DNA from 3 places in the Cryobacterium sp. AP23 genome. Region 2 is predicted to be linked to each of the others. Evidence: predicted binding sites of a transcription regulator. Region 2 holds the regulator's gene; each other region holds the start of a gene.
What was found. Region 2 encodes HspR, which represses chaperone genes until heat shock. Its sites were predicted from a motif close to AAGTTGAGTCNNNNNGACTCAACTT; they were not measured.

Region 1 (5,922 bases), 940 kb from region 2:
ATGTCGCTCTCGCCGACGGGCGTGATCACGGTCTCGAAGTGGTCGAGCACGAGGGCGGCCTCGCCGGGCACCGGCGGGCGGGCGCTGACGATGCCGGCGGCCGCGCCATCCGAGAACAGCGACGAGGCCACGATCGTGTCCGGGTCGCTGGAGGTGCGCAGGTGCAGCGAGCACAGCTCCGCGCTGACGACGAGCACCACGGCGCTCGGGTCGGCCTCGACGAACTGCTTCGCCGTGCGGAGCGCCGGCATCGCGGCGTAGCAGCCCATGAAACCGAGGTGGTAACGCTGGGTGGACGGGGCCAGCCCGAGTTCCCGCACGAGCATGTAGTCCGGGCCCGGCGCGTAGAACCCGGTGCAGGAGACCGTCACCACGTGGGTGATGTCGGCGGCGTCCAGCCCGGGGCAGGCGGCGAGGGCACGGCGGCCGGCCTCCACGAACAGCTTCGTGGCCTGCTCGATGTAGAGCTCGTTGCGCGCGCGGGTGCCGGGCACGAGCAGCCGCTGGCTGGCGGCGTCGAAGAACTGCGGGTCCGTCGCCGTGGAGTCGAGGGTGAGTTCCTCGATCACGGTGTGGCGGGTGTCGATGCCGGAGAGATTGAACGAGGCGGTCACCAGCCGCTGGGCCAACCGGCTGAGGCCGGGTTGCACAGCGAAGATGTCCCGCACTTGCTCCTGCACAAGGACGGTGGGCGGTACAACGGTCTGGAGCGCTCTCAGCGTGACGGCCATGCCCCAGTGTGACACGCACACGGTCACGGGCACACCCCCTGCGCCGGGGCGCGCCGGTGGTTACGGCAGTCGGTCGAACAGGCGCGTGGCGGTGATGGCGAGCGCGAACCCGACCGCGACGATCGCGGTGACGGCGCCGAGGTAGGCCAGCGGTGCCGCGGAGGTTCCGAACGCCCCCGTCGCCCCCATGCCCACGGCGACCGCGGTGACGATCGCCGCCAGCACGGCGATCCAGGTTTGCAACCGCAGTCCCACCCGGGCCGGGCCGGGCCGGCGCGCGGCACGTTGCCGCCCGCCGGAGCGGGTGAGCACGGCGCCGCCGACACACCCCCAGAACGACACCACCAGCAGCGCGGCGATCACGTCGCTCGGCCGGTGCCACAGGCTCACCAGGGTCGACACCCCGGCCGCGACCGCGAAGGCGGCGCCGATGGTGCCGGCCAGCCAGCGGCTGTGCGGGCTGGCGACGAGGAACACGACGAGTGCGGATGCTGCGGCCACCGTCGTATGCCCGGACGGGAATGAGTTGGAGACGTAGCCGTCCACACCGAGGTCCGGCCGGGTGAGGACGATGTTCTTGAGCAACTGGGTGGTGATCACGGCGGCCGTGGCGCTGGCCACCGCCACGACGAGGGCGAACCAGGCCCGCCGGACGACGGCGATGACGATGCTCACGATCGCCCCGACCGCGACCATCACCGAGGGGATGAGGTCGAGCAGACGCTGCGTCAGCGCCATTCCGGTGGTGCCGTCTTCCGCCCCGTTGAAGGCCAGCTGGTCGATGACCTGGCCGGTTTCGTCCCGCACGAAGTACAGGTACAGCGCAACGAAGGCCACGACGCAGAGCAGTGCTGCGCCGATGTATCGGGTGGGGGTGAGACGGGAAATCGAGTGCACCCTCTACCTTCCCACGCGAGTATGGGTGAACCGTGAACGAGGGGTGTGAGCGCGGCGCCGGGCACCGGGCCGTTCGTGTCCGAAAAGTGACTTGACTTCGAGGCGGCGCGGCGTAGCGTCGGAATATGTTCAGCTGGAAGGCGAGGCGCCGGCGCCCCGAACGAGAGCGAGCGGCCGACCGCTCGTTCGATCGCGGCGGCTACCCGGGCCTCGAGGGTGATTTCGAGTCGGAGCGTCGCCGGGCCGCCTCGGCCAGTGACGAGACCGGCGCCCCGTACGAGCACGGCGAGGGAGAAACCCCGGTTCTGCCGTCCTCCGCTCCCGGCCTCACCCACCCCTGAGCCCGTCGAAACCAGCACCCTGGCGGCCCCTCGCCATCCGCTTCGCTGACGGCGAAACACGGCATGGATGAGGTTGCGACGTCCGCCCAAGTGAGTCAAAATATTAACAGTTGAGTCGAGTCGACTCAAGTTTGGAACCAGCGGCCGGGCGACGGGCTCGCGCCGACGATAGTGCAGAAAGTGAGTTGAAAATGGCAATGAACTACGACCCCTTCCGCGAGCTGGACCGTGTCGCCGGCGCCCTCTTCGAGACGCGCGGCCCGCGCCTGATGCCGATGGACCTCTACCGGGCCGGCGATGTCTACGTGCTCAACGCCGACATGCCGGGCATCGACCCGGGCTCCGTCGACATCGACGTGGATGGCCAGCTGCTCACCATCCGGGGAGAACGCACCCTCGCCAACCACGACAATGTGAAGTGGTTGACCCGGGAGCGCACCGCGGGGTCGTTCCTGCGCCAGTTGAACCTGGGCCAGGGCATCGACCTTGACAACATCAGCGCCACGTACGCCAACGGCGTGCTGTCGGTGACCATCCCCGTGTCAGAGGCGGCCAAGCCGCGCAAGATCGAGGTGAGCACCGAAAAGCAGGAGACGCTCACGCTGAAGGAAGGCGAGAAGCATCTGGAGAAGTAGCGCCAGGATGCGAGGAATGACGGGACCCGACGGAAAAAATCTCTCGGGTCCCGTCATTTCGCGTGTTGTACACGCTATGTTCATAATTCTCTGATCGACTGGTTTTGTAGCATCCGCAGCGTAATCCCCGTAAAGTGCATGAGTACCAAACGAATGGAAGCTCCGTGAGCGTTCGAACGGCCGAATATTCCAGGCCGGATTATTTCCTTCTCCACCTCAGTGACACTCACCTGCTCGCAGACGGCAATCGCCTCTACGGCAGTGTGGATAGTGCCAAACACGTCGAACGGTTGATCCGTGACGTCGAGGCGTCCGGCGGTAGACCCGACGCCATCATCATCACCGGCGACCTCGCCGACAAGGGCGAGCCGCACGCCTACGCACAGCTGCGCAGCATCATCGAGCCGGCCGCTGAGCGCATGGGCGCCAAACTGCTCTGGGTGATGGGCAACCACGACAACCGGGCGAACTTCCGCACCGAGTTGCTCGGCCAGGAGCCCAGCCTGGCGCCGATCGACCACGTCGACTACGTCGGCGGGCTGCGCATCATCACCTTCGACACGACGGTGCCCGGCAGCCACCACGGCGAGATCTCCGAGCGCCAGCTCGAGTGGCTCAGCGAGCAGCTCAGCTTCCCGGCGCCCGACGGCACCATCCTCGCCATGCACCACCCGCCGGTGCCGAGCATGCTCGACCTGTCGGTGGCGGTGGAGCTGCGCGACCAGGCCAGCCTCGCGCAGGTGCTGCGCGGCACGGATGTGCGCAGCATCCTGGCCGGACACCTGCACTACTCGTCCACCGCGACCTTCGCCGGCATCCCGGTGTCAGTGGCCTCGGCCACCTGCTACACCCAGGACCTCAATGTGCCGGTCGGCGGCACCCGCGGCCGGGACGGTGCCCGGGCATTCAATCTTGTGCACGTCTACTCCGACACCGTGCTGCACTCGGTGGTGCCGCTGGGCGACTACGAGGCGCTGGATTACATCGACGCCGCCGAAAGCGCTCGTCGGTTGAGCGCTTCCGGCATCGAGATCATGCCGGCGGGTTCTCTCCCCGCGTACCGCGAGCCGCCAATGACCAGGCCGATCCCGGTTCTGCGATAACGTCACCGTTCATCAGGTGTGAGCCCGAGCCGAGGGCGCTCTCAATGAGGGTGTCCTCGCCGTGCTGGCTTTCCGCGATCACGCTTTCGCGTTCCCACGGGGCCACGATCGGGAAGTAGCGCTCGAGGAAGTCGGTGACGGCCTCGGTGCGCACCTCGTCGCTGATCTCGGGGAAGCTGCCGTCGTTGAGGCAGAACATATCCTGGTCGCGGCGCTTGAGCAGCTTGTTCATCTGGCGCAGCGCCAGCTTGAGCGTGGTCTCCACGTAGAGCGAGCGGGCCTGGGTCTGCTCGACGGCCCGGCCGGTGGCCAGCGCGTAGTAGTGGTACAGCGAGTTGGTGACCGAGATGTCGGTCGCCGAACGGAACCGGCTCTTCATGGTGCGGTCGAAGTCCTCGGGGAACTCCGCCTCCATCTCGTGCATGACGCTCTTCCGCAGCGGAGCCGCGGTGTGCTCGAGGTGCCGGGTGGTGACCTTGCCGAAACGTTCCCGCAGCAGCGCCCGGTTCACCCGGGCCGCGTTCTCGAAACCGCTGCGGGTCGGGTCGTTCTCACCCAGGCCGATGCGGGTGGGCGCCTCGATGAACTTGGTGATCCCGCCGGGCGAGAAGAACAGCTCCGGGCCGATCGGACGGCCGAAGAACATGTCGTCGTTGGAGTAGAGGAAGTGCTCGGCGAGCCCCGGGATGTGGTGCAGCTGGCTCTCCACGGCGTGCGAGTTGTGGGTGGGCAGCCCGCTCGTGTCGGGGAAGAAGTCTTCGCTGTTCATGATCGTCACCCGGGGGTGGTCGACCAGCCATTCGGGGGCGGGCGAGTCGGTGGCGATGAAGATTCGGCGCACCCACGGGGCGAACATGTAGACGCTGCGGAGGGCGTACTTGAGTTCGTCGATCTGCCGGAACCGGGCATCCGAGTCGTCACCCTCGCCGACCACGTAAGACTTCATGCGTGCCGCACGGGCCTTCTGGAAGTCGGTGGAAGAGCCGTCGACCCAGGAGAAGACCAGGTCGATGTCGAAGCTGATGTCGCTGACGAGGTCGTCGAACATGTTCTGCAGGGTGCGCCAGCTGCGGCCGAAGAGTTCGACCGTGGTCTCGCGGGCTTCGGCGCGGGGCAGGCGCTTGCGCATCAGCACGTTCTCGACCGGGGCGACGATCTCGTCCTCGCCGAAGCGCCACAGTTCGAGCTGGAACGCGGTCTCGGCGCCGTAGCGGAGGCGGCCGATCGGTTCGATGCGCGGCTGGTAGACCCGGAAGACGTCGGAGGTGGCCAGCGAGGCGAGGGCGCCGTCGGCGACGAGCGCGGGGCGGGCCGGGTCGCCGTCGAGCGGCTTGAGGTAGAAGGGGGTGTTGGAGAACGCCTGGGCGAGGACCCGGCTGATCTTCTTGCGACGCTTGCGGTTGACGGCGATGACGGGACGGTCACGGTCGCCGCGCACGAGCAGGTAGTCGATGCCGGCTTCGTCGAGCGCCTCGGCGAGGGCGAGCAGGTCGCTGACCCGGGACTCGTGCGGGGTGAAGTGGCCGTTGATCAGGGCGATCTCGCCCTTGCGCACGACGACGTCATCGCGGTCGAACCGGCGGGTGCGGTCGTCAAGGGAGAGCAGGACCAGCTCGGGTTCGCTGCTCAGCGAGAGGATCGGCATCGATCCGGTGTCGGGGGCCGGCTCGTCGACGACGGTCGGGGCGGCCTCGGAGAAGCCACTGCCGGCAGCGGTGCGGGAGTGTCGGGTGGAGTCGGTGCGGTCAAAGCGTGCCATGGTCCTCCTTGGAGCAAATTGCGTGGAGCGGTAACGGTGCAGTGCGGCTGCGGGTGCGAATGCGGCTGTTCGAATGATGCGTCAGATAGTCTCCGCGTGGCGGGCAGCGTTGCGCCAGGCCCCGGAGGATGCGCCCGATGATTCGGGCAGTCACGCACTGGTCCAGACCGGGCGGTGAGCCCGCGGGTAACAGTGACGTTGGTCCTAGTGTACGTGGCCGCGAGGGTGCGCCCGGAACGGCGGGCTGGCGGCGCCTACCGGCCGTCGCTGCGGGGTGTGGTCCGGCGGCGGGCGGTCAGGCGGCGTTGATGCCGAATAGGCCGATGATCAGGGCCATCACCAGGATCGTGACGAGCTCGTGGGCGAGATTGAGAACGGTGAGGCCGCGGGGGCGACGGTCGAAGGCGTCGTGGGTGATCATCCGGGCCGCGGTGAACCCGGCCCAGAGAATCAGGC
Region 2 (5,922 bases):
CACCGCCGCCGCTGAACTCGCCGTGGCCCGCGGCCACCGGCTCACCGTGCTCAATCGCGGCCAGTCCGACCTGCGCTCGGCGCCGGCGGCCGCCGAGCTGCTCACCGCGGATGTGCGCGAAGCGGCCGCGGTTCAGGCCGCGCTCGGCGAGCGCCACTTCGACGTGGTGGTGGACTTCGTCGCCTTCACCCCGGAGCACGTGCGCGCCGACATCGGTCAGTTCGCCGACCGCTGCGGCCAGTACATCTTCATCAGCTCGGCCTCGGCCTACCAGAAGCCGCCGGCGTCGCTGCCGGTGCGGGAATCCACCCCACTGCACAACCCGTTCTGGCAGTACTCCCGCGACAAGATCGCCGGCGAAGACGTGCTGATGGATGCCTACCGCGAGCGGGGCTTCCCGGTCACGATCATCCGTCCGTCACACACCTACGACCGCACCCAGATCACCCTCCTCGGCGGCTGGACCGACATCCACCGGATGCGCACCGGCCAGCCCGTGGTGGTGCACGGCGACGGCACGTCGCTGTGGACCCTCACGCACAGCACCGACCTCGCCAAGGCCCTCGTCGGCCTGTTCGGCCGCTCGCAGGCCGTGGGTGAGAGCTTCACCATCACTTCGGACGAGTACCTGCCCTGGGACGCCATCTATGCCGAGTACGCCCGTGCCGCCGGCGCCCCCGCTCCCCGGATCGTGCACGTGGCCAGCGACACCATGGCCGCGGAGAACCCGGAGTGGAGCGGCGGGCTGCTCGGCGACCGGTCGCACTCGGTGATCTTCGACAACAGCAAGGTGAAGGCGCTCGTGCCCGATTTCGTCTGCACCACCCCAGTGGCCTTGGGCTTCCGGGAGGCGATCGCCTGGTTCGACGCGCATCCGGAACAGCAGGTCGTGGATGCCGAATTGAACGCCACCCTCGACCGGCTGATTGCCGCGCATTCCCCGCTCTCCTGACCCCACAGATTGGACATTATGAAGACCCGACTCATCGGCGACCGCACCGTCAGTTCCATCGGCCTGGGCGGCATGCCCATGTCGATCGAGGGCCGGCCGGACGAAGCCCGCTCCATCGCCACCATCCACGCCGCCCTCGAGGAGGGCGTGACCCTGTTCGACACCGCGGACGCGTACCACCTGCACGCCGATGAGGTCGGCCACAACGAGTCCCTCATCGCCCGCGCCATTGCGACCTGGGGCGGCGAGACCGCGCAGGTGGTCGTGGCCACCAAGGGCGGGCACCTGCGCCCCGGCGATGGGACCTGGTACGTCGACGGCCGCCCCGAGTACATCAAGCGGGCCGCGCACGCGTCGCTCGAACGGCTCGGCGGCGACGCGATCGACCTGTACCACCACCACCGGCCCGACCCCGCGGTGCCGTACGCCGACTCCATCGGCGCCATCCGCGACCTGCTCGACGAGGGCGTCATCCGCCTGGCCGGCATCTCGAACGCCAACCCTGAGCAGATCCGGGAGGCCTACGCGATCCTCGGCGGCCGGCTGGCGAGCGTGCAGAACCAGTACTCGCCGGCATTCCTCAGCAGCCAGCCCGAGCTGGACCTCTGCACCGAGCTCGGTGTCGCGTTCCTGTCCTGGAGCCCGTTGGGCGGCATCAAGTCCGCCGCCGACCTGGGCACCCGGTTCGCGCCGTTCCAGCAGGTGGCGGATGCCCATGGCGTGAGCCCGCAGGTCGTCACCCTGGCCTGGCACCTGGCCGCATCTCCCCGGGTGATCCCCATCCCGGGGGCGAGCCGGCCAGAGAGTATCCGTGACTCGACCCGCGCAGCCGATCTCATCCTGTCGGACGAGGAACTCTCCATGCTCTCCGCAACCGCGACCCCCGAGGCGGTGTCCGCATGACCGCGATCGTGCACCTCGACCTGCAGCTGGACCCGGCCGCGCTCGAGACCGTGCCGGCCCTGCTGAACGAGGTGCTCACCGCGACCCGCGCCTGGCCCGGTAACGAGGGACTCGAGGTGATCGTCGACGACGCCGACCCCGCCCACGTGATCGTCGTCGAGCTGTGGGCCAGCGCAGCCGACCACGACGCGTACGCCGCGTGGCGGCTCACCCCCGAGGGCGCCAGCCGGCTCGGTGAGGCGCTCGCCGCCCCACCGGTGAAGACCGTGTTCTCCGGGCGGATCCCCCTGGCCGTCTAGCCGCAGCGGCCGGATCGTCGCTACGGCGGTCTGGTCGTAGCAGCCGTTCTGGGCAGGGCAGCGCTAGGCGGCCGAGCCGATCGCGTCGACCGGCAGGTCGCTCGCCACCGACGTGCCGGCCTGCGCGGCGGCGACATCCTCGAGCAGCTGTTCGAGGAACGCCGACGCCGCGGGGCTCGGCTCGTCGGCGACCGCCACCGCCACCGCCCACTCCGGCACGTTCGCCGGCAACGGCACTGCCACGAGGTCGTCCGGCCGTTTCAGCGCGAAGCTCGTGGGCACGATCGCCACGCCCAGGTTGTAGCCCACCAGCTCGAGCAGCGGGTGCACGTCGTTGACCTCCATCGCCGCCCGGTACTCGAAGCCGGCCGCGGCGAACGCCCGCCGGGCGAGCATGTGCGCGCCCCAGCCGGCCTGGAATCCGATCAACGGCTCGCTGCGCAGGGTGTCGAGGTCCACCTCGGCCAGCGCCGCCACCGGGTGGTCGGGATGGCAGAGCGCCACCATCTTCTGGCTGCTCAGGCGGTGCAACCGCACGCCGGGCGGGGTGTCGCCGGTGTCCACGACGAGGGCCACATCGGTGGTGCCGCTCGCGACGCCCTCGATGAGCTCGACCGAGCCCACCTGGCGCAGCCGCACCTCGACGCCCTGGTTGGCCGTGCGGAAGCGGGCCAGCTCGGCGGGCAGGTCGACGGAGCCGAGGCACGGTTCCGCGCCCACGGTCAGGCGTCCGCGCATGAGGCCGCGCACCGCGGCGACGGCATTCTGGGCGGCTGCGGCGCTGGCGAGCGTGCGGAGCGCATCCGTCAGCAGAGCCTGGCCGGCGGCGGTGAGCTCGACCCGGCGGGTGCTGCGGATGAACAGGGAGGTGCCCAGTTCGATCTCCAGGGCCCGGATCGAGGCGGACAGCCCGGACTGGGAGATGTGCAGCAGCTCCGCTGCCCGGGTGAAGTGGCGTTCGTCGGCGACCGTCACGAAGTGCTCAAGCTGGCGCAGTTCCATTCAGCAAGTCTATGGTTCGCCGACTTGCCCCCGTCCGGACGAGTTGCCCCGTTGTACCGGGGCAACTCGTCCGCAGCGGGGCAACTCGCGAGGGTTACGTGCCGCGGTTACTTGTCGAGGGGGCGCCAGATCACGATCTGGTTGGAACGGCGGGTGCGAGTGCCGGCGCGCATCGAGGTGACGTCCCCGGCCAGGCCCGCCGCGAAGACGCGGCGGCCCGGACGGTTGAGCAGCTCGTCGGCCAGGGCGGCCTCGAGGTCACCCACCCGACTTTCCAGGGTGCGCACGGTGTCCTCCAGCGCGAGAATCCGACGGATGCCTTCCAGGCTCACGCCCTCTGCCCCGAGGTCGGCGATCTCCCGCAGCCGGGCCACGTCCCGCATCGAATAGCGGCGCGAGCGGCCCGGCGTGCGGCCGGGGCTGACGAGCCCAAGGCGGTCGTATTGCCGCAGGGTTTGCGGGTGCATCCCGGCAAGCTCTGCGGCGGTACTGATCACGAAGACCCGGGTGTTCTCATCCATCGGCGTTCGCTAACCCTTGGCCCGCTGCAGCAGGTCGTCGCGCGGGTTCTCCTTGGGCAGCGCCTCGTTGAACGCGAGCAGCTTCTCCTCGGCGTCTTTCGACAGGTGCGACGGCACAGCCACCTGGACCACGGCGAGCAGGTCGCCGGAGCCCTTCGGCGTGACGACGCCACGGCCCTTGACCCGCAGCACCCGACCGCTCGGGGTGCCGGGAGCCACCCGCAGCTTCACCGGGGGCCCACCCAGGGTGGGCACCTCGATGGTGGCGCCGAGCGCGGCCTCCACGAAGGTCACCGGCACGTTCACGCGCAGGTTGAGGCCCTCGCGTTCGAACACCGGGTGCTTGCGCACGGTGACGGTGAGCACGATGTCGCCGGTCTCGCCGCCGTCCGGGCTGGGTTGCCCCTGCCCGCGCAGCTTGATCTTCTGCCCGTCGGCGACGCCGGCGGGAATTTTGACCTTGATCGGCCGACCCTCCTGGGTCTGCAGTGTGATCTGGTCACCCTGCGTGGCCGTGATGAAGTCGACCGTGGTGGATGCGATCACGTCGCGTCCCCTGGTCGGCCCGCCCTGGCCACGGAAGCCGCCGGTGGAGGTGCCGAACCGGCCACCACCACCCTGGGCGCCGCGACCGAACATGCCGCCGAGGATGTCGTCGAAACCGGCCTGCTCGTAGGAGTAGCCCTGTTGCCGGGCTCCACCACCGAACATGCCGCCGAAGACGTCGTCGAAACCGCCCTGCTGGCCACCCTGGCCAGGGGCGGTGAAGCGAGCTCCACCGCCCATGGCGCGCACGGCGTCGTACTCCTTGCGCTGTTCGGGGTCACCGATCACCGAGTGGGCCTCGCTGATCTCCTTGAACTTGGCTTCCGCCGCCGCGTTGCCCGGGTTGGAGTCCGGGTGGTACTTGCGCGCGAGCTTGCGGTAGGCCTTCTTCAGGTCGGCCGCGGAGACGTCCTTCGAGACTCCGAGAACCTTGTAAAAGTCCTTATCGAACCAGTCCTGGCTAGCCATCGCTCGGTACCTGCACGACGACCTTGGCTACCCGCAACAGCGAGGACCCGAGGTAGTAGCCGGTCTCGACGACATCGCCGACGGTTTCCACCTCGACGTCAGCGCTGGGCTGCTGGAAGATGGCCTCGTGCACGGTGGGGTCGAACACGTCGCCGACCGAGCCGTACGGCTTGAGGCCGATCCGCTCGGTGCTGGCGCGCAGCTTGGCGGCGATGGTCGCGAAGGCGGAATCGCCCTCGAGGTCGCCGTGCTTCTCGGCCCGGTACAGGTCGTCGAGCACCGGCAGGAGCACCTTGGCGACTTCACCGGTGACGCGCTCGCGCTCGATCTCCCGGTTGGCCTCGGTGCGCTTGCGGTAGTTCGCGTACTCGGCGGTAACCCGCTTGAGGTCGGCGAGGTGCTCGCTGGAGGGGTCGGAGACCTCGAGGTTGGCCGCGTCCAGGATGTCCTGCACGGTCAGCTCGTCTTCCTCGATGCCTTCGGCGGTCGCGGCGTCGTCGGTGGCGGGCTCGTCGCCCTGGCGCACTTCGGATGCCTCGGTCGCGTCAACCGCAGCAGCCAGTTCGGCTTCTGCGTCGGTCCCGGCGCCGAGCCCGCCCGCCGCGGGGGCGCCCGATTCGGGCGCTCCCGCAGCAGCAGACTCGTCCTCGGGACGGTTCTCGTCCGGACGGTTGGTGTCTGTCATTACTTCTTCGCTTCGTCCTCGTCGTCGACAACCTCGGCGTCGACAACGTCTTCGTCCGACTTGGCGTCGTCGGCAGGCGCGGCGGTCTCGGACTCGCCGGCGGCGGCATCCGCCTGGCTGGAGGCGTAGATGGCCTCGCCGAGCTTGCCCTGACTCTCGTTCAGCTTGTCGAACGCGGTCTTGACCGCGTCATCGTCGTCGCCGGCGAGGGCGGACTTGAGAGCGTCGACGTCGCCCTGAACCTCGGACTTGACGTCCTCGGGCAGCTTGTCGTCGTTCTCCTTGATCAGCTTCTCGATCGAGTAGGCGAGCTGCTCGGCCGTGTTGCGGGTCTCGGCGGCCTCACGGCGGCGCTTGTCCTCGGCGGCGTGCTCTTCACCCTCGCGCACCATGCGCTCGATGTCTTCCTTGCCCAGCGCGGTGCCGCCGGTGATCGTCATCGACTGCTCCTTGCCGGTGCCCTTGTCCTTGGCGGACACGTGCACGATGCCGTTGGCGTCGAGGTCGAAGGTGACCTCCACCTGCGGGATGCCGCGCGGGGCCGGC
Region 3 (5,922 bases), 1.9 Mb from region 2:
TGGCTGCTGCTGCGCACCCGCTATGGCAACTGGATCTTCGCGATCGGCGGCCAGCTGCAGAGCGCCGTGCAGACCGGGGTGCCGGTGAAGCGCACCCGCATCGCCCTGTTCATGGGCACAGCCGGTGCCGGCTGGCTGGTCGGCATGCTCTCGCTGTTCGACGTGGCCACGGTGCAGGCCACCACCGGCATCGGCCAGGAATTCGTCTACATCATCTGCGCCGTGGTGGGCGGATGCCTGCTCACCGGCGGCTACGGATCGGCGATCGGCGCCGCCCTCGGCGCGCTCATCTACGGCATGATCCTGCAGGGCATCGTCTTCGCTCAGTGGGATAACAACTGGCTCAAGGCCTTCCTCGGCGGGATGCTGCTGCTCGCGGTTCTAGTGAACCTGTCGGTGCGCCGCCAGGCCGGGGTGCGGGCATGAGCGGCGCGAGTATGAGCGGCGAGGGCGTGAGCGGCGCGGGCGTGCGCGGCGACGGGCGGGCAACGCCCATCCTCGAGGTGCGCGGCATCGGCAAGGTCTACGGGTCCGTCATTGCGCTCAGCGACATCTCCACCGCCGTCGGCGCCGGCGAGGTGCTGTGCGTGCTCGGCGACAACGGCGCCGGCAAGTCGACGCTGCTGAAAGTCCTCGCCGGTGTGCATCCGCACTCGTCGGGCGAGGTGCTGCTCGACGGCCTGCCCGTGCGCTTCACCGGGCCGCGGCAGGCACTGGATGCCGGCATCGCCACCGTCTACCAGGACCTCGCGATCGTGCCGTTGATGCCGGTCTGGCGCAACTTCTTCCTGGGCGCCGAACTCTCCTCGGGCGTCGGGCCGTTCTCACGGTTGCGGGTGAGCGAGATGCGCGCCATCACGCTCGCGGAGCTCCGCCGCATGGGGATCGACCTGCGCGACGTCGACCAGCCGATCGGCACCCTGTCCGGCGGTGAACGGCAGTCCGTGGCGATCGCCAGGGCCATCCACTTCGGCGCCAGGGTCGTCATCCTCGACGAACCCACCTCCGCCCTCGGCGTCAAGCAGGCCGGCGTCGTGCTGCGCTACGTGGCCCATGCCCGCGACAACGGCCTCGGTGTGGTGTTCGTCACCCACAACCCGCACCACGCCTACCCAGTCGGGGACCGGTTCCTGGTGCTGAACCGGGGTGCCAGCCTGGGCGAATTCGACAAGACGGGCATCCGCATCGAGGAGCTCACCCGGCTGATGGCCGGCGGCGCTGAGCTGGACTCCCTCGCGCGGGAGATCGAGCGCGGCTGACCCGGCGGGGCGCTTCACCTTTTTCGGAGGATAAGGGCCCGCCCGGAATGGTTGTACCGTCGGCGACGAGAAACGGGGCGCACCGACCGGTGTGCCCGGCGAACGCAGACGGTGCCGCCGCCACACGGGCGGTGCCCCGAAGAGGAGTGATTCTGATGGCCAAGGGAACAACCCCGGTACTGGATGTGGCGGCGGACATCAACGCCGTCTCACTGGACCGCACCGAACTGGATCCGCGCACGCTCTTGATCGCCCGGATCGCGGCACTGGTCGCGGTCGATGCGCCCACCGGCTCGTACTTTCTGCACATCGGACCGGCGGCAGAAATGGGACTGACCGTCGACGACATCCAGGACGTGCTCGTCGCCGTCGCCCCGATCGTGGGCACCCCGCGGCTGATGTCGTCGGCGCGCAAGATCGTCGAGGCCTTCGACCTCGCGATCGAACTCGGCTCCGAGTCCGACACGCAGTAGCGGCGGCGCAGGCCGTTCGTGCACCACAACCCGTGAGGAGCAGCTCCAGTGAAGAAGCCGATCGTAGTCGTGGCCGTGCTGATGCTCCTCGCCGGATGCTCGGGCGGTGGTGGTGGCGGGGCGTACAGTAACCCGTCGCCGTCGCCGACCCCGAGCGCCACCTCGAGTTCCACCCCGTCGCCGGGAGCGACCGGCACGGCGCCGACCGCCGACCAGGTCACCTGGGCGGGCAACGTCTGCAGCGACACGACGGCGCTGCAGACCGAGGTGCAGGGGCTCGCCGCGGCGGCGGCCGCGGGCGGTTCGCAAGCGGCAACCTCGATCTCCGACCAGATGGGCCAGATCTCGACGTCGGTGGGCACCCTCGTCGATACGGTGAAGTCGGCGCCGACCGGAACCGGAGACGACCCGGGCTATGCGGAGGTGCGCAGCACGACCGAGACGGTGGACCAGTCTTTCAAGACGCTGCAGGCCAGCGCGGCCGAGGTGGAGGGCGCGACCGGGGTCGCACTGGTGACCGCGCTCGCAACCGTCGTGGCCGATACCGGCACTCTGCTCACCGACCTCGCAGCCACTGCGAAGGCGATCGGCACGGCCATGAAGGATGCCTCGAGCACCCTCGGCCAGTCCTTCCGCGCCGCACCCGCCTGCGCCTCCCTCACCTCCTCCTGAACCGGCCGGCGGATCGCGCTCAGGGGAATCTCAGCTTGGGGCGGGAATGAAACGAGCGCCCTGACGTTGACTTGAGTCGAGGGCACTCAAGTTTTGGGATCCCTCCTCGTTCAGATTCCCCAGGAGGATTTCTTGCCTACATACTTCGGCCCGTCCGGTTCCGAGAACGGTTCGTTCGACGAGTTCCTGGCCCGCTACCTGCAAGGCCAGCGCGCCCAGGGCGGACGCCCCATTGAGATCACCCGGCTGCTCAGTCGCCGCACCCACGAGATCCTCGTGCAGGCCGCCCAGTTCGCGGTCGACCACGGCCACGCCCACGTCGACGCGCTGCACCTGCTGCGCGTGATGGTGGAGCAGGAACCCGCCGCCTCGGCCATCCGCCGTGCCGGTGGCGACCCCGCCGCGATCGCGGCCGACGCCGAGCAACGCCTGCCCGAGTCCAGCGACCGCGAGGCCCAGTCCGCGCCCGGCCTCACCCCGTCGGCCCAGCGCGCCCTGCTGGACGCCCACCAGGTCGCCCGCGCCTTCGGCTCCACCTACATCGACCCGGAGCACCTGTTCTTCGCCTTCGTGGTGAACCAGGATTCGCCCGCCGCCCGGGTCCTCGCCGAGTCCGGCGTCACCGCCGAGTCCCTGCAGGCCGGCGCCCAGGAGGCCGACGCCGACGAGGCGCAACGCTCCGGGGCCACGGCCGACGCCTCCGACACCCCGATGCTGGACACCTACGGCATCGACCTCACCGAGCGCGCCCGCTCCGGCAAGCTCGACCCGGTGATCGGCCGCAGCGACGAGATCGAGCAGACCGTCGAGATCCTCTCCCGCCGCACCAAGAACAACCCGGTGCTCATCGGCGAAGCCGGCGTGGGCAAGACCGCCGTGGTCGAGGGCCTGGCCCAGGCCATCGTCGACGGCCTCGTGCCCGAACAACTCCGCAGCAAGCGCGTCATCGCGCTCGACCTGCCCGCCATGCTTGCCGGAACCCGTTACCGCGGTGACTTCGAGGAGCGCCTCACCAAGACCATGGATGAGATCAGCGAGCGGAGCGACGAGATCATCGTCTTCATCGACGAGCTACACACGGTGGTCGGCGCCGGCGGCGCCGGCGAGGGCGGAATGGACGCCGGCAACATCCTCAAGCCGCGCCTGGCGCGCGGTGAGCTGCACGTCGTGGGCGCCACCACCCTCAACGAATACCGCAAGGTCGAAAAGGACCCCGCGCTCGAACGGCGCTTCCAGCCAGTGCGGGTGGGGGAGCCGAGCATCGACGACGCCGTGCAGATCCTCGCCGGCCTCGCGGGCCGCTACGCCGAGCACCACTCGGTGCGCTACACGGATGCCGCGATCCGCGCCGCCGTGGAGATGAGCGCCCGGTACATCCCCGACCGGTTCCTGCCCGACAAGGCCATCGACCTGATCGACCAGGCCGGCGCCCGCGCGCGCCTTGCGCTCGGTTCCCGGGTCGACGTCGACGCGCTGCGCGAGCAGCTGGCCGGGCTCGAGACGGCGAAGGCCGTCGCCGTCGCGGCCGAGGCCTACGAGGAGGCGTCCCGGTTGCGGGACGAGTCCGAGGCGCTGGCCGAGAAGATCCAGGCTGCCGAGACCGCGCAGGGGTCGGATGCCGGCGTGTCGGCCCCGTCCGCCGTGGTGGACGAGGCGGAGATCGCCGCGATCATCGCCCGGGCCACCGGCATCCCGGCCAGCCGCCTCACCGCGGGTGACCGCGAACGCCTCGCCACGCTCGAAGCCGACCTGCACCAGCGGGTCATCGGGCAGGACGATGCGGTCACGGTGATCGCCAAGGCAGTGCGGCGCAACCGCACCGGAATGGGCGACGCCTCCCGCCCGGTCGGCAGCTTCCTCTTCCTCGGCCCGACCGGGGTGGGCAAGACCGAACTCGCGAAGTCGCTGGCGCAGTCCCTGTTCGGTGACGAGAAGGCGATGCTGCGCTTCGACATGAGCGAGTTCGGCGAGCGCCACACCGTCAGCCGTCTGGTCGGCGCCCCTCCCGGCTACGTCGGCTACGACGAGGCCGGCCAGCTCACCGAACACGTGCGGCGGAACCCCTACTCGGTGGTGCTGCTCGACGAGATCGAGAAGGCGCACCCGGATGTCTTCAACCTGCTCCTGCAGGTGCTCGACGACGGCCGGCTCACCGACGGCCAGGGTCGCACCGTGGACTTCCGCAACACCGTGGTGATCATGACCTCGAACATCGGCTCTGAGGTGCTGGCCAGCCGCAGCGGCGCGCTCGGCTTCACCGCCGACCTCGACGGCGCGCACAACGGCTTCGGCTCGGAGAAGGCGCTGCGCGACCGCGTGATGGCCAAGCTCCGCGAGGCCATGCGGCCCGAGTTCCTCAACCGGATCGACGAGGTCGTGCTGTTCCGGAAGCTCGATCAGCCGCAGCTGCGGCAGATCGTGCGGTTGCTGCTAACCCAGACCGAGGCTCGACTGGCCGCCCAGGGCCACGCGCTCACCGTGAGCGACGAGGCCGTGGACTGGATCGCCGAGACCGGTTACGAGCCCGAGTACGGTGCCCGGCCGCTCCGCCGGGTCATCCAGCGCCAGCTCGACGACAAGATCGCCGACCTGCTGGTGGCCTCCGAGCTCGGGGACGGCGGCGTCGTCGCCGTGACCGTGCAGGATGCTGCCCTGCGGGTCGCCGCCGAGCCGGCGCGGATGCCGCTGGCCGCGTAGCCGCACACGACAAGACCCAGCCGTACCCTCAGGGGTGCGGCTGGGTCTTCGTCGTTGTGATGCCCTTACAGGATGAAGAGCATCTCCTGGTAGGTGGGCAACGGCCACAGGTCGTCCGCCACGATCGCCTCGAGCGCGTCGGCTGCCGTGCGCACCGCGGACATCGCGGGCAGCAGGGCGTCCCGGGCGTGCTCCGCCTCGGCCAGGGCGTCATGGCCGGTCTCGTCGGCCAGGGCGGCCTCGAGCGCGGCCAGTGCCGTGCGCAGCTCGCCGATCGGGCCGCTCACCCCGAGCAGCGGAGCCGTGTCGGCGTCCACCCCGGCAGCCTTGAGGGCGCCGATGTTCACCGCGACCTCGGTCTGGTGGCGCACCGCGGCGGGCAGGATCTGGGTCGAACCCATCTCCAGGGTGAGGCGGGCCTCGACCCCGATGGTGAGGGCGTACTGCTCCAGGCCGATCTCGTAGCGGCTGTGCATCTCGCGGTGGTTGAACACCCGGTACTTCTCGAACAGGTCCATCGCCGATTCGGTGATCAGCTCGGGCAGGGCGTCCAGCGTCGTGCGCAGGTTCGCCAGTCCGCGCTTCTCGGCCTCGATCGGCCAGGCATCCGAGTAGCCGTCACCGTTGAACACCACCGCGCCGTGCTCGGTGATGATCTGCGTGAGCAGCGCCTGCACGGCAGTGTCGAAGTCGGTGCCGGCGGCGACCGCGGCCTCGAGGTCGGTGGCGATGTAGTCCAGCGACTCGGCCATGATCGTGTTGATCGTCACCATCGGGCCGCTCACCGTCTGCATCGAGCCCGGGGCGCGGAACTCGAACCG

Region 1: a site for HspR is predicted at 2,077-2,101, ahead of ACU5E9_RS07670 (Hsp20/alpha crystallin family protein). Genes of this name have one in related genera too.
Region 3: a site for HspR is predicted at 2,473-2,497, ahead of ACU5E9_RS00930 (ATP-dependent Clp protease ATP-binding subunit). Genes of this name have one in related genera too.

The regions. Positions count from the first base shown of each region.
Region 1 is NZ_CM133415.1:1,616,330-1,622,251, forward strand. It holds gene ACU5E9_RS07655 (type III polyketide synthase) at 1-731, opposite strand, end outside; gene ACU5E9_RS07660 (phosphatase PAP2 family protein) at 792-1,628, opposite strand; gene ACU5E9_RS07665 (hypothetical protein) at 1,754-1,969, shown strand; gene ACU5E9_RS07670 (Hsp20/alpha crystallin family protein) at 2,161-2,604, shown strand; gene ACU5E9_RS07675 (phosphodiesterase) at 2,769-3,707, shown strand; gene ACU5E9_RS07680 (stealth family protein) at 3,637-5,352, opposite strand; gene ACU5E9_RS07685 (DUF1761 domain-containing protein) at 5,762-5,922, opposite strand, start outside.
Region 2 is NZ_CM133415.1:2,556,940-2,562,861, forward strand. It holds gene ACU5E9_RS12045 (NAD-dependent epimerase/dehydratase family protein) at 1-952, shown strand, start outside; gene ACU5E9_RS12050 (aldo/keto reductase) at 971-1,855, shown strand; gene ACU5E9_RS12055 (putative quinol monooxygenase) at 1,852-2,154, shown strand; gene ACU5E9_RS12060 (LysR family transcriptional regulator) at 2,218-3,156, opposite strand; gene ACU5E9_RS12065 (heat shock protein transcriptional repressor HspR) at 3,264-3,677, opposite strand; gene ACU5E9_RS12070 (DnaJ C-terminal domain-containing protein) at 3,687-4,691, opposite strand; gene ACU5E9_RS12075 (nucleotide exchange factor GrpE) at 4,684-5,376, opposite strand; gene dnaK (molecular chaperone DnaK) at 5,376-5,922, opposite strand, start outside.
Region 3 is NZ_CM133415.1:193,692-199,613, forward strand. It holds gene ACU5E9_RS00910 (ABC transporter permease) at 1-426, shown strand, start outside; gene ACU5E9_RS00915 (ATP-binding cassette domain-containing protein) at 423-1,259, shown strand; gene ACU5E9_RS00920 (carboxymuconolactone decarboxylase family protein) at 1,415-1,732, shown strand; gene ACU5E9_RS00925 (hypothetical protein) at 1,781-2,404, shown strand; gene ACU5E9_RS00930 (ATP-dependent Clp protease ATP-binding subunit) at 2,537-5,101, shown strand; gene ACU5E9_RS00935 (glutamine synthetase III family protein) at 5,167-5,922, opposite strand, start outside.